2 regions of the Solibacillus sp. FSL K6-4121 genome follow, and region 2 is predicted to be linked to the other one. Evidence: riboswitches for the same ligand, from Rfam matches in the RefSeq annotation. Region 2 holds a riboswitch; the other holds the start of a gene.
The links. Region 2 has a riboswitch for FMN ahead of ribE (riboflavin synthase). Riboswitches for the same ligand answer to the same signal wherever they lie in the genome.
Positions count from the first base shown of each region.

Region 1: it holds a riboswitch for FMN, as region 2 does, so the genes downstream of both, MHH95_RS09915 (ECF transporter S component) here and ribE (riboflavin synthase) in region 2, are expected to answer to the same signal.

Region 1 is NZ_JBBOCS010000002.1:93,899-99,289, forward strand. It holds gene sigX (RNA polymerase sigma factor SigX) at 1-262, shown strand, start outside; gene MHH95_RS09910 (hypothetical protein) at 259-1,476, shown strand; FMN riboswitch at 1,585-1,758, shown strand; gene MHH95_RS09915 (ECF transporter S component) at 2,002-2,577, shown strand; gene brnQ (branched-chain amino acid transport system II carrier protein) at 2,801-4,159, shown strand; gene MHH95_RS09925 (YitT family protein) at 4,223-5,086, opposite strand.
Region 2 is NZ_JBBOCS010000002.1:875,470-880,860, reverse strand. It holds gene MHH95_RS13815 (VC0807 family protein) at 1-204, opposite strand, end outside; gene MHH95_RS13810 (transglutaminase-like domain-containing protein) at 553-1,746, opposite strand; FMN riboswitch at 1,947-2,081, shown strand; FMN riboswitch at 2,181-2,313, shown strand; gene ribE (riboflavin synthase) at 2,435-3,070, shown strand; gene ribB (3,4-dihydroxy-2-butanone-4-phosphate synthase) at 3,085-3,696, shown strand; gene ribH (6,7-dimethyl-8-ribityllumazine synthase) at 3,712-4,176, shown strand; gene MHH95_RS13790 (spore coat protein) at 4,339-4,545, shown strand; gene MHH95_RS13785 (spore coat protein) at 4,563-4,871, shown strand.

The DNA.
Region 1 (5,391 bases), 780 kb from region 2:
GCTTGTAAGCTCTGTCCCTTCACCAGAACAGTCAATGGAACTAAACGATGAACTAAGCCGATTACTGCTAGCATTGGAACGATGCTCGGGAGATCAGAAGATGGTGATTATTATGCGCTATCTTCAGGAACTTTCAATACAGGAAACGGCTGATATATTAGGATGGACCCCAGGTAAGGTAAAAACGACGCAGCACCGGGCATTAAAAAATTTAAGACAGTTATTGGAAGCTCAAGATGGAAAGGAGGCGAATTCATTATGAAAAAGGAGCGTTGGGATGAGGAGAACCTGGAGCAACTTCTAAAACAGGCCCCAAAAGTAACCGATCATCGGACAAAGGATGAAATATTTAATCGTTTAAAGGATGAAGGAGCATTTAGTGAAGAGCCGCCTCAAATACAACAGCCTACTCAAAAAGGGATTCGCTGGGCGCCGCTTCTAGTATCTATCGCTTCCTTATTTATTATAGTTTTGATTGGTGCACAGTTTTTAGGAAATGATCAGTCTATCTCTATGGAAAATACATTTGATATGGCGACTACAGAATCGGAAGAAAGTGCCAAAATGAGTAGGGCTGGAGATGCAACTTCAAAAAGTGAATCCGCGACAATTTCCAACTTTTCAATGGATACACAAGGACAACAAACTTTAATTTATGAAAGCCAGCTTGAAGGAGTGACATTATTCAAAATTGGTCTTGCTGGGGACGATGCAGAAAGTGTTCCTGTGAGTATTTTAATTCCTAATGAAGTTGTTGTTGATAAGCTTGGCACGGATAAACCGACAGCATTGGAGCTTTATAAAACGTTTAGTCCATTGCTGGATGAGCAAATGCTTGGATTTAATGAGTATCATCCGTTAAAAGGCGAATTGCGTGAAGAAGGAAATAAACTTATTCACACATTACCTGAGGACCACGGATATGACACAAGTTCGGCTACATTATCCAATTATTTCGGTTCACTTGTAGATACATTTGGCAATTCGTATGAAGAAGTACAAATTGAAGATACTAATGGAAAAATCGCTTATTTTGATCATGTTGGCGAAATGGGGCAGTCAATACCATTGAAAAGTGAACAAACACAATATAATTATTTTATGTATCAAATGAGGGATGGGGCAGTTTATTTAAGTCCTAACTTCCGAATGACCTTTCCAAACGTAACGGATGCGATAAATAATATGACAACTGAAGCCAATGATATATATCGAACAGTCATTTTACCTGGAGTTTCGTTAACAGTAGAAGATGAAGGGGAAATTGTAACAGTAACATTCGACCAAGCGCTTGATTTGGAACAATATGATCCCGCTCAAGTGATGCGTATGATCGAAGGGTTATTATTAACAGCTGCTAGTTTCGATAAACAAATTAAATTTGAACAAATTGTGCAAGAAAATTGGAGTGGTTTTGACTTTACGAAGCCTTTGGAGAAGCCAGTTGCGGGAAATATCCTATTCTATAATTTTTAAACAATTCAAATAAATTTACTCGGAATTGTAAGCAATGGTCTTTACAATTCCGTTTTTATATATATAATAGAAATTGTAACAAGTATTTTGTTGCATAATTTCATATTGATTCATCTTCGGGGCAGGGTGTAATTCCCGACCGGCGGTAATTAAAGTTGTAACCTCTGACCATTAACTTGGAGGACGTTACAGAAAACTTTTCGAGCCCGCGAGCCACTTTTGTGTGCAGGATTTGGTGTGATTCCAAAGCCGACAGTATAGTCTGGATGGGAGAAGGTGAAGGTACGGTCGTCATTTTATGAAAATGTCGTGCTTTGTAGTACCATTAATAATTTCCTTAATTATGAGCGAAATATCTTTCGTATACATAAATTTAAGGAAAGTTACTACAAATGTATGAGTAGACTTTTATTTAAGTGTGCCTATTTCTCCCTTATGCTCTTTTTTGCATAAGGGTTTTTTCATGAATGATTTGATACGTCCTTTCTTCTTGCGAGATGGAATCAGCAAAGAGGAGAGATTTCTATGCAAAAGAGAACTTTGAAGTTACGGTCATTTGTAACAATCGCAATGTTAAGTGGGATTTCGTTCATTTTAATGTTACTGAACTTCCCATTACCTTGGTTTCCTGTATTTTTGCAGATTGATTTTAGTGATGTACCTGCATTAATAGCGGCGATTACAATGGGACCTGTCGCGGGCATTCTTGTTGAATTGGTAAAGAATGTACTTGATTGGATTTATACAGGGGCGCCAGAAGGAATTCCGGTTGGTCACATGGCAAACTTTGCAACAGGCGTATTATTCATTTTACCAGCTTACTATATTTATAAAAAATTCCCTTCCGCAAAAGGGTTGATTTCAGGCTTAGTCGTTTCAACAGTAGTAATGTCGTTGGGAATGGCTATATTAAACTACGTAGCGTTCCTGCCGATGTATACGTATCTACTAGGCTTTGAATATGATATGTATGAAACAATAGTATTGGGTATTTTACCATTTAATATTGTTAAAGGAATTATGATGCTAGTTGTCGTGACAATGATTTATCGTTCAATGCGTGTATGGATTGAACAACAGCGCAGACAATATTTAGCTTAACTTAATAAACAGTGAGGAGTTATGTCATGTACAATTAATTTTATGACATAACTCCTTTTTATTTGTTGATAGATTGTTAGGCTATGTGTCTAAAGTTATATGGGAATAATTATTGCTATTGAATTCAAAGTAATTCACTGTTATCATAATGTACATTGTTGTGAAAAATCGGGCTATTTCGTCAAAAGACCAACATGATATGACTTCTTTAGGAGAGATGACGATGGAGAAAAAAATACCATTTTCAACATACGCAGTTATTGGCACAATGCTGTTCGGTATGTTTTTTGGTGCGGGAAATTTAATCTTCCCGATTCAAATGGGACAATTAGCAGGTACGAATTATTGGCTTGCATTAATTGGCTTTTTAGTAACGGCAATAGGACTGCCGTTTTTAGGTATTCTTGCAATTGGTTTATCTGGAAGTAATGGATTGCGTGATTTAGCAAGTAAAGTACACCCGGTATTTGGTTTGCTATTTGCATTGGCATTGTATTTAACGATTGGACCGTTTTTTGCCATTCCTCGTACTGCTACGGTACCTTTTGTAGTTGGTTTCGAACCTTTCATCGATCCATCACAAATCACATTATGGCTTGCAGTGTTTAGTTTTGTATTTTTTGCTATCGTATTTTACTTTTCATTAAATCCAGCGAAAATTATGGATATTATCGGCAAATATTTAACGCCGGCATTTTTAGTTTTTCTGTTTGTATTAATCGGAATTAGTTTATTTTCGCCTATGGGTAATTTTGTCGAGCCTGCTGGGGCATATATAAATGAAGCGTTTATGACAGGGTTTAAAGAAGGTTACAATACGATGGATGCACTTGCTTCACTAGCATTCGGTATTGTTGTGATACATGCCATTAAGCGAACGGGTATTACCGATAAAAAGGAAATTGCAAAAGCGACTTGGAAATCAGGTATCTTTGCGATGGCTCTTATGATGCTAATTTACGGTCTCATTACTTATATGGGTTCATCGAGTGTAACGGCGATAGGGACTTATGAGAATGGCGGTCAAATTTTTGCAGCTGTAGCAGATTATTACTTTGGCTCGTACGGTGCGATTTTATTGGCTATTATTATTGTACTTGCCTGCCTCAAAACAAGTATTGGGCTGATTACGTCATGTAGCGAATTTTTCCATGAAGTATTTCCAAAAGTGAGCTATAAAGCATTTGTTGTATTGCTATGTATTGTATCGTTTGTGATTGCAAATGTCGGATTAACGAATATTATTACATATGCAGTACCAGTGTTAATGTTCTTATATCCTTTGGCAATTGTCTTAATTATTTTAGCGCTTTTCGGACCGTTGTTTGGTTATAAACAATCAGTTTTTGCGACAGCTATTTTATTTACATTCTTTATTAGTGTTATCGATGGCTATAATGCATTGATCAATAATGTCCCGGCATTTGAAATGAGTGCTTTTACAACAGTTTCTGAAATTTATGCACAGTATTTGCCGCTCTATTCGATAGGCTTGGGGTGGATCGTACCTGCAGTAATTGGGGTAGTGATTGGATTATGCATTCCGGTTAACGACAAAAGTAATGCTGTAGGTAATCAATAACATGAATCAAAAAAGGATGAATTGAAAGCATATGCTTTTAATTCATCCTTTTACTTATTTTTATTAATGGATGTTTCGCTTTTGGAATGTCCCGCCACTTACTTCGACTACTTCATAAACAGTAACGAAAGCTTTAGGATCGACCTCACGAATGATGGCCTTTATTTTACTTTCTTCCATACGGTTAATGACACAAGTGATTTCTCTAAACTCCTGGTTTGAGTATGCGCCATACACTGTATTGAAAGTAGCGCTTCGGCCTAAACGATCGCGAATTGTTTCGACCATTTCGTTTGGCTCGCTTGTAATAATTTTATAAGTTTTCGAACCGCTTAATCCTTCTTCAACGATAATAATTACTTTTGATGCAATGTAGTATGCGATTGCAGATAATAATGCTCCTTTAAAACCGAATACAAATGAAACGATGATAAATACGAAGAAGTTCAAAAATAAAATTAAATCGCTTGTTCCGAATGGCAGCTTTCTTGATAGCAGTACAGCTAGCATATCAATTCCATCCAATGCACCACCATTACGAAGTGCTAGACCCATACCAATACCTAAAATAATACCACCGACAACGGTAATTAACAGTGCATCACCTTCTATTATTGTTGGAACATGATGCATAAGTGAAGTCCCGATTGCCAAAGAGGCGATACCGATAACTGAATTGATCGCAAAACTTTTTCCAATTTGTTTATACCCAAGATAAATAAAAGGGATATTGAGTAATGCAATTAGCATCCCCAATGTTAATGGGGTTGTTTGTGAGATGACGATACTAATTCCGGTAATCCCGCCATCCGATACATTATTTGGAATTAAAACGGCTTCCAATCCGTAAGCGGCGATAAAACCACCTAAAATAACTATAATTTTTTGCCCGATGGACTTTGCAATATTTGGTTTAGACTTTGACATAAACTTCCTCCTCGATCCTCATGCTTAGTATTATACATGAATGTAACCAACATGACGTTTGAAGTTAACAATAACAATAAGTTTAATTAAAAAAAGAGTAAATTATGTAAATAGTGGCGTAATTAATTTGAAAAGTATCCTGTAGCGAACTTTCTGTACCAGAATTCCTTATTTGTTTATAAATCTAACATGCCATGTATATAAAGACGTTAAAATCGTTCGAATTATGCGATTAAAACGTTCTAATATTTGTATGTTAGTTTTTATAACATTGAATTGACAAAGTACCTTACATTGATTTAAAG
Region 2 (5,391 bases):
AATAAATAACCCCGTTATATTAAATTGTCTATCCACAATAAATCGGTAAAGGGTATAAACAATACCAGGAACGGTTGAAAGCAGCATGGCAACATAATCCCCTAAAGGTTCCCTACCAAAATTCCAAATAATATAGGGTAATGCCGCATAAAATAGCAACTCAAGTAAAATAGAATTTTTATTCGACTGTGTTTTTTTTGCCATAGAATCCTCCATATATATCAAATGTAATTACAATTATTCTCTAATAAAATTCCACTTGATTGGTGGGCTACGGCAAGACAGCGCTAAAGCCACAGATACGTGTCTTTATCACTGCCTTTATTGCCGTTTGCGAGGCCCACCCATCCCAAAATTTTGCCCTCGTTATAAGGTGAAAAACAACCAATCAGCCGCTTGCGCTATCGCGAGGCGGCATTTTGTCATCCCCAACTTATGGTGATGAATCAATTATAAACCCAATTGTAATAAAATGGATTATTTTATTTCCTGAGAAATTGAATGAAAATTAAGAAAATAGATAGAGAAGTTATTTACAATACTGCAATGCAATTAAACTAATTTTGATAAATTAGAGATTAAAGGCAATAAAAAGTACAGTGCAACAACCGTGTAAAATAATGCTCTTTCTCTTCTGGCTATAAATGAAATACATATAACAATAACCGAACCAGCTGTTAATGCAGAAAAGAAAGGACTGCTTAACAGAAAGCTAAATATTATGGAAATAAAGAAAACGAAATAGGAAAAGCTTTTTAATTTTGAAAAGAACCCTAGAGCGCCGGTTTCTGTAATTTTCCATTGACCTAAATAATTATGCTGATTTTTATTAGGTTTTATCGATAAATTTTCCTGGTCAAACCGCACGTAGATCGGCTGCATGTATGGTACACATCCTTTTACTGCCTCGTAGCCCCAATAAAAAGGCTGACCGTCAATTTGAAAAGGCACGATGGGAGGATATTTCGAATCGACTATAGTTTGTTTATCCAGATCATTATATTTAGGGGAAAGATACAGCTCTGCATCATTGGAAAAAACAACTCGCTGCTGTTCTAATTGCCCGAAGTATGCGGTCCATTTTAATGTTCGAACATTACTGAATAAAAATTGAGTTTTTTTCTTCTTTTGAATATAGGCCATGCTGCAATCAACCGGAATCCAGCCCGTTTGTTCGTCAAAAAATTCGTTCCACACATGTGCATTCATCTTGCTGTTTGCCCAACTGCCTACAAGGGATCGGCACGGGATACCAATAGAACGGCAAAGGGAAGAAAACATAAAAGCATACTCGCCACAATCACCTTGCTTCGCCTCTAAAAAAGACTTGATGCCTCTCCCCTTAGGCGGGTACATATATTTAAAATGATTGACTACATAATGGAAAATTGCCTTCGCTTTTTCCATTGTCGATACAGCGCCAGCCGTTATTTCATGTGCTAGATTCCTCATCTGTTCATCCACAACAACAAGTGTGCCGCTGCGTAAATAAAATGCCTTTTCTTTATTCGTAAGTATTTTTTGTTCGTTTTGTTTATACGTATCGATGGAATAATTCATTTGAAACTGTTCATTTTCTTTTAAAGTAAAATAAAAGAGTTCATTGTTCCCGTCATCAATTACTTTTTCTTCAGGAGAATGAGTACAAATCACGTCAGGATGATCCATCGGTAAAGTAGTCCATATCCTTGTTATACCTTTATTTGAGTTATGATACGAATATGCTATATTGACAATGTTTTTCATTATAGACACCTTTTCTTTTCCTAGTTTTTAAAAAATTCTGGATATTTTTATATACGGATGCCCACCTTAAAAGTTTCATTTTAATTAACAAAATAGCAAGTTAGCAGAGGTAAATGGAATGATACTTATGGAAGCAAGAAGGTCCGAAATGACTATTAGTATTCTAAAAAATCTATGTTACAATAATTTTCAAATAAAATAATTTCCTTCGGGGTCGGGTGAAATTCCCAATCGACGGTGATGAGTTTATCTCTAAGCCCGTGAGCCGCTTTTTGCGTGCAGGATTTGGTGCAAGTCCAAAGCCGACAGTATAGTCTGGATGGGAGAAGGAATAGCAACGCATTTTTGAAAATTCGATTTAAAATGTGCTTTTTTGCTATACACTTTTCCCGTCGCGCCAAGTGATGGGATTTTTTTATTGATAATTTTATATGAATTTCCTTCGGGGTCGGGTGAAATTCCCAATCGACGGTGATGAGTTTACTCTAAGCCCGTGAGCCACTTTTGTGTGCAGGATTTGGTGCAAGTCCAAAGCCGACAGTATAGTCTGGATGGGAGAAGGAAGCAATGTCATGCGTTTTTTGAAATATGTGTTCAAAAGGCTTATTTGATGCTGCTAAATTTCCCTCTCATCGAACTCCGAATTCAATCGGGGTTCTTTTTTTACTTTTAAAAAGAGGTGAGTAGGATGTTTACAGGAATTATTGAAGAGTTAGGAACTGTGGAGCAGATTAGTCAGTCCACACAAACGATGGAATTAGCCATTCGCGCAAGTAAAATTTTAGAAGATGTAAAGCTTGGAGACAGCATTGCGGTGAATGGAGTTTGTTTAACAGTGAAACAATTTACGTCCAATTCATTTTTAGCGGATGTGATGCCTGAAACTGTTAAAGCAACAAGCCTGCAACAATTGACTGTAGGTATGCATGTCAATTTGGAACGGGCAATGCTGGCGAATGGCCGTTTTGGCGGACATATTGTATCTGGCCATGTTGATGGTGTCGCAATCATACAGCGGAAAAGACCTGTTGCAAACGCGGTTTATGTAGATTTAGCGATGGACCGTACTTTAGTTGCACAGTGTATCGAAAGAGGTTCTATTACAGTCGATGGCATAAGCTTAACGATTTTTAATATGACAGATACACTCGTTACCATTTCCTTAATCCCTCATACTTACGAACAGACTGTGTTGGGCTATAAAAAGGCCGGGGATGTTGTGAATATTGAAATAGATTTGATCGGGAAATATGTGAAAAAACATTTACAAAATCAAACGGCAAGTACGATTACAAAGGAATTACTGCAACGTACAGGGTTTTAAAGGAGTGGGAAAAGATGAATACGATAGACGAAGCAATTCAAGCATTAAAAAATGGTGAAATTATTATTGTTGCCGACGATGAACATCGTGAAAACGAGGGTGACTTTCTCGTTTTGGGTGAATTTGCAACACCGGAAAATATTAACTTTATGGCCCTTCATGGCAGAGGATTAATATGTACACCTATATCTCCAGCCATCGCTGAAAAACTATGTCTTCATCCAATGGTCCAAAGTAATACAGATACATATCAAACGGCTTTTACGATTAGTATCGATCATATTCATACAACGACAGGAATCAGTGCATTTGAACGTTCAGCAACGATCTTGGCATTACTTGATCCAGCAGCGAAGCCGGAACATTTCCACCGTCCTGGACATGTTTTTCCTCTCATTGCAAAACAAGGAGGCGTAATAGAGCGCCGTGGTCATACTGAGGCAGGGGTAGATCTTGCAAAATTATGCGGGTCGATGGAAGCCGCGGTCATCTGCGAAATTATGAATGAAGATGGTTCAATGGCGCGGATGCCACAGCTTGAAAAACTCGCACTAAAACATCAGCTGAAATTTATTACGATAGAAGATTTAGTTCAATATATAAAAATAAACACAATGGTTGTATAAGAAGGAGCAGATAAAATGGGTAAAACTTTTGAAGCACAATTAGTAGGTACAGATTTAAAAATCGGAATCGTTGTCGGTCGGTTCAATGAATTTATTAATGATAAATTATTAAGCGGTGCAATTGATGGATTAAAAAGACACGGTGTAAATGAAGATAATATTGATACTGCCTGGGTACCAGGTGCATTTGAAGTACCCTTTATTGCAAAGAAAATGGCAGAAGCCAATAAGTATGATGCAGTAATCGGGTTAGGTACAGTCATTCGCGGATCAACAACGCATTATGATTACGTATGCAATGAAGCAGCTAAAGGCATTGCCAAAGCGGGCTTGGATACAGGGGTACCGGTTATTTTCGGGATTGTCACAACTGAAAATATCGAGCAGGCGATTGAACGTGCAGGGACAAAGGCGGGGAATAAAGGCTATGACAGTGCAATGTCTGCTATAGAAATGGCGAATTTAAATAAGATGTTTTAGTTTCATAAATAAAAGGGCTTTTCGGAAAAGATTCATTCAAATTTTCGAAAAGCCCTTTTTTCTTTTATACATTTCTTACATAGCTTCATCAATCCATAGTGATTATTTTTATGTAAGTTGGGTAAATAACTGTGAACACTTTATGAAAGAGGAGGTATTATAATGGCCGCTAAAAAGGAACTAGCTTTACATGAGCAACTTGAAGTCCATGAAGTACTGATTTTTAAAACGAATTGTGTGACAAAAGGGAAATTGTTTGTTGATCTTGTACAGGACAAAAAGTTAAAAGAAATTCTTGAAGAGGATTTGGAGCTTTCAGTAAAAGCAATTAAAGATTTAAAAAAAGTGCTTGCTGACGCAAGTAAATAATACGTGAGGTGAAAAAAATGGCGACAAAAAAATCAGAAACTCAAACTGAAGAGCTAAATGTATCGATCATTGATGATATGGCAATTGCGACAGATTTACTGCTTACATCGAAAGCTGCAGTCAGAAGTTTAGCGGTAGCTATTACAGAAACAGCAACACCTTCTGTGAAGAAGCTGTTACGTCGTGAGCTTGATAATGCGATTGACACACATGATAAAATTGCACAGTATATGATTAAAAATGAAATGTACCATGCCTATGATTTACAAGAGCAGATGGAGCATGATCTGGAAAAAGCGGATATTGCATTAAAATTAGCGAAATAATAGTTTAAAGCGGCTGATATTTAATCAGCCGTTTTCTTCAGCCTAAAACTGTCGTATCGATTAACATTCATGCCTTTTTCGATTTGATTTGGAAACGTTATTTAGAATGATTCTGTATGCTTTATCAATCTTTTAATGGAAGGTTAGACAACAATAAATTGATTAGGAAACCACTGATGGTAAATATAATCGTCCCGATCAGCACCTTTACTAATGACACCTCGATATCCACAATATGATCAGTCTCCTGTGTTATTTCAAGTACTGTCCACCAGTTATCGATTGAGGATTCATATATGGCAAAGTATAACCATATTAAAAAACAGAAGGATACAAATATAAAAATCCCCATTTTTTTATTCATAACACACCTCCTATACAACTTTTCGCAAAATCAGAATGTTATACCCATTTAATCTTTCTGATATTTTTTATTCTGAATAGCAAAGAAAATCCAAATCATTACTAAGAAACTAGCAATTCCATTTATCGAAGAAAAATTTATTTTAAATATCCACCT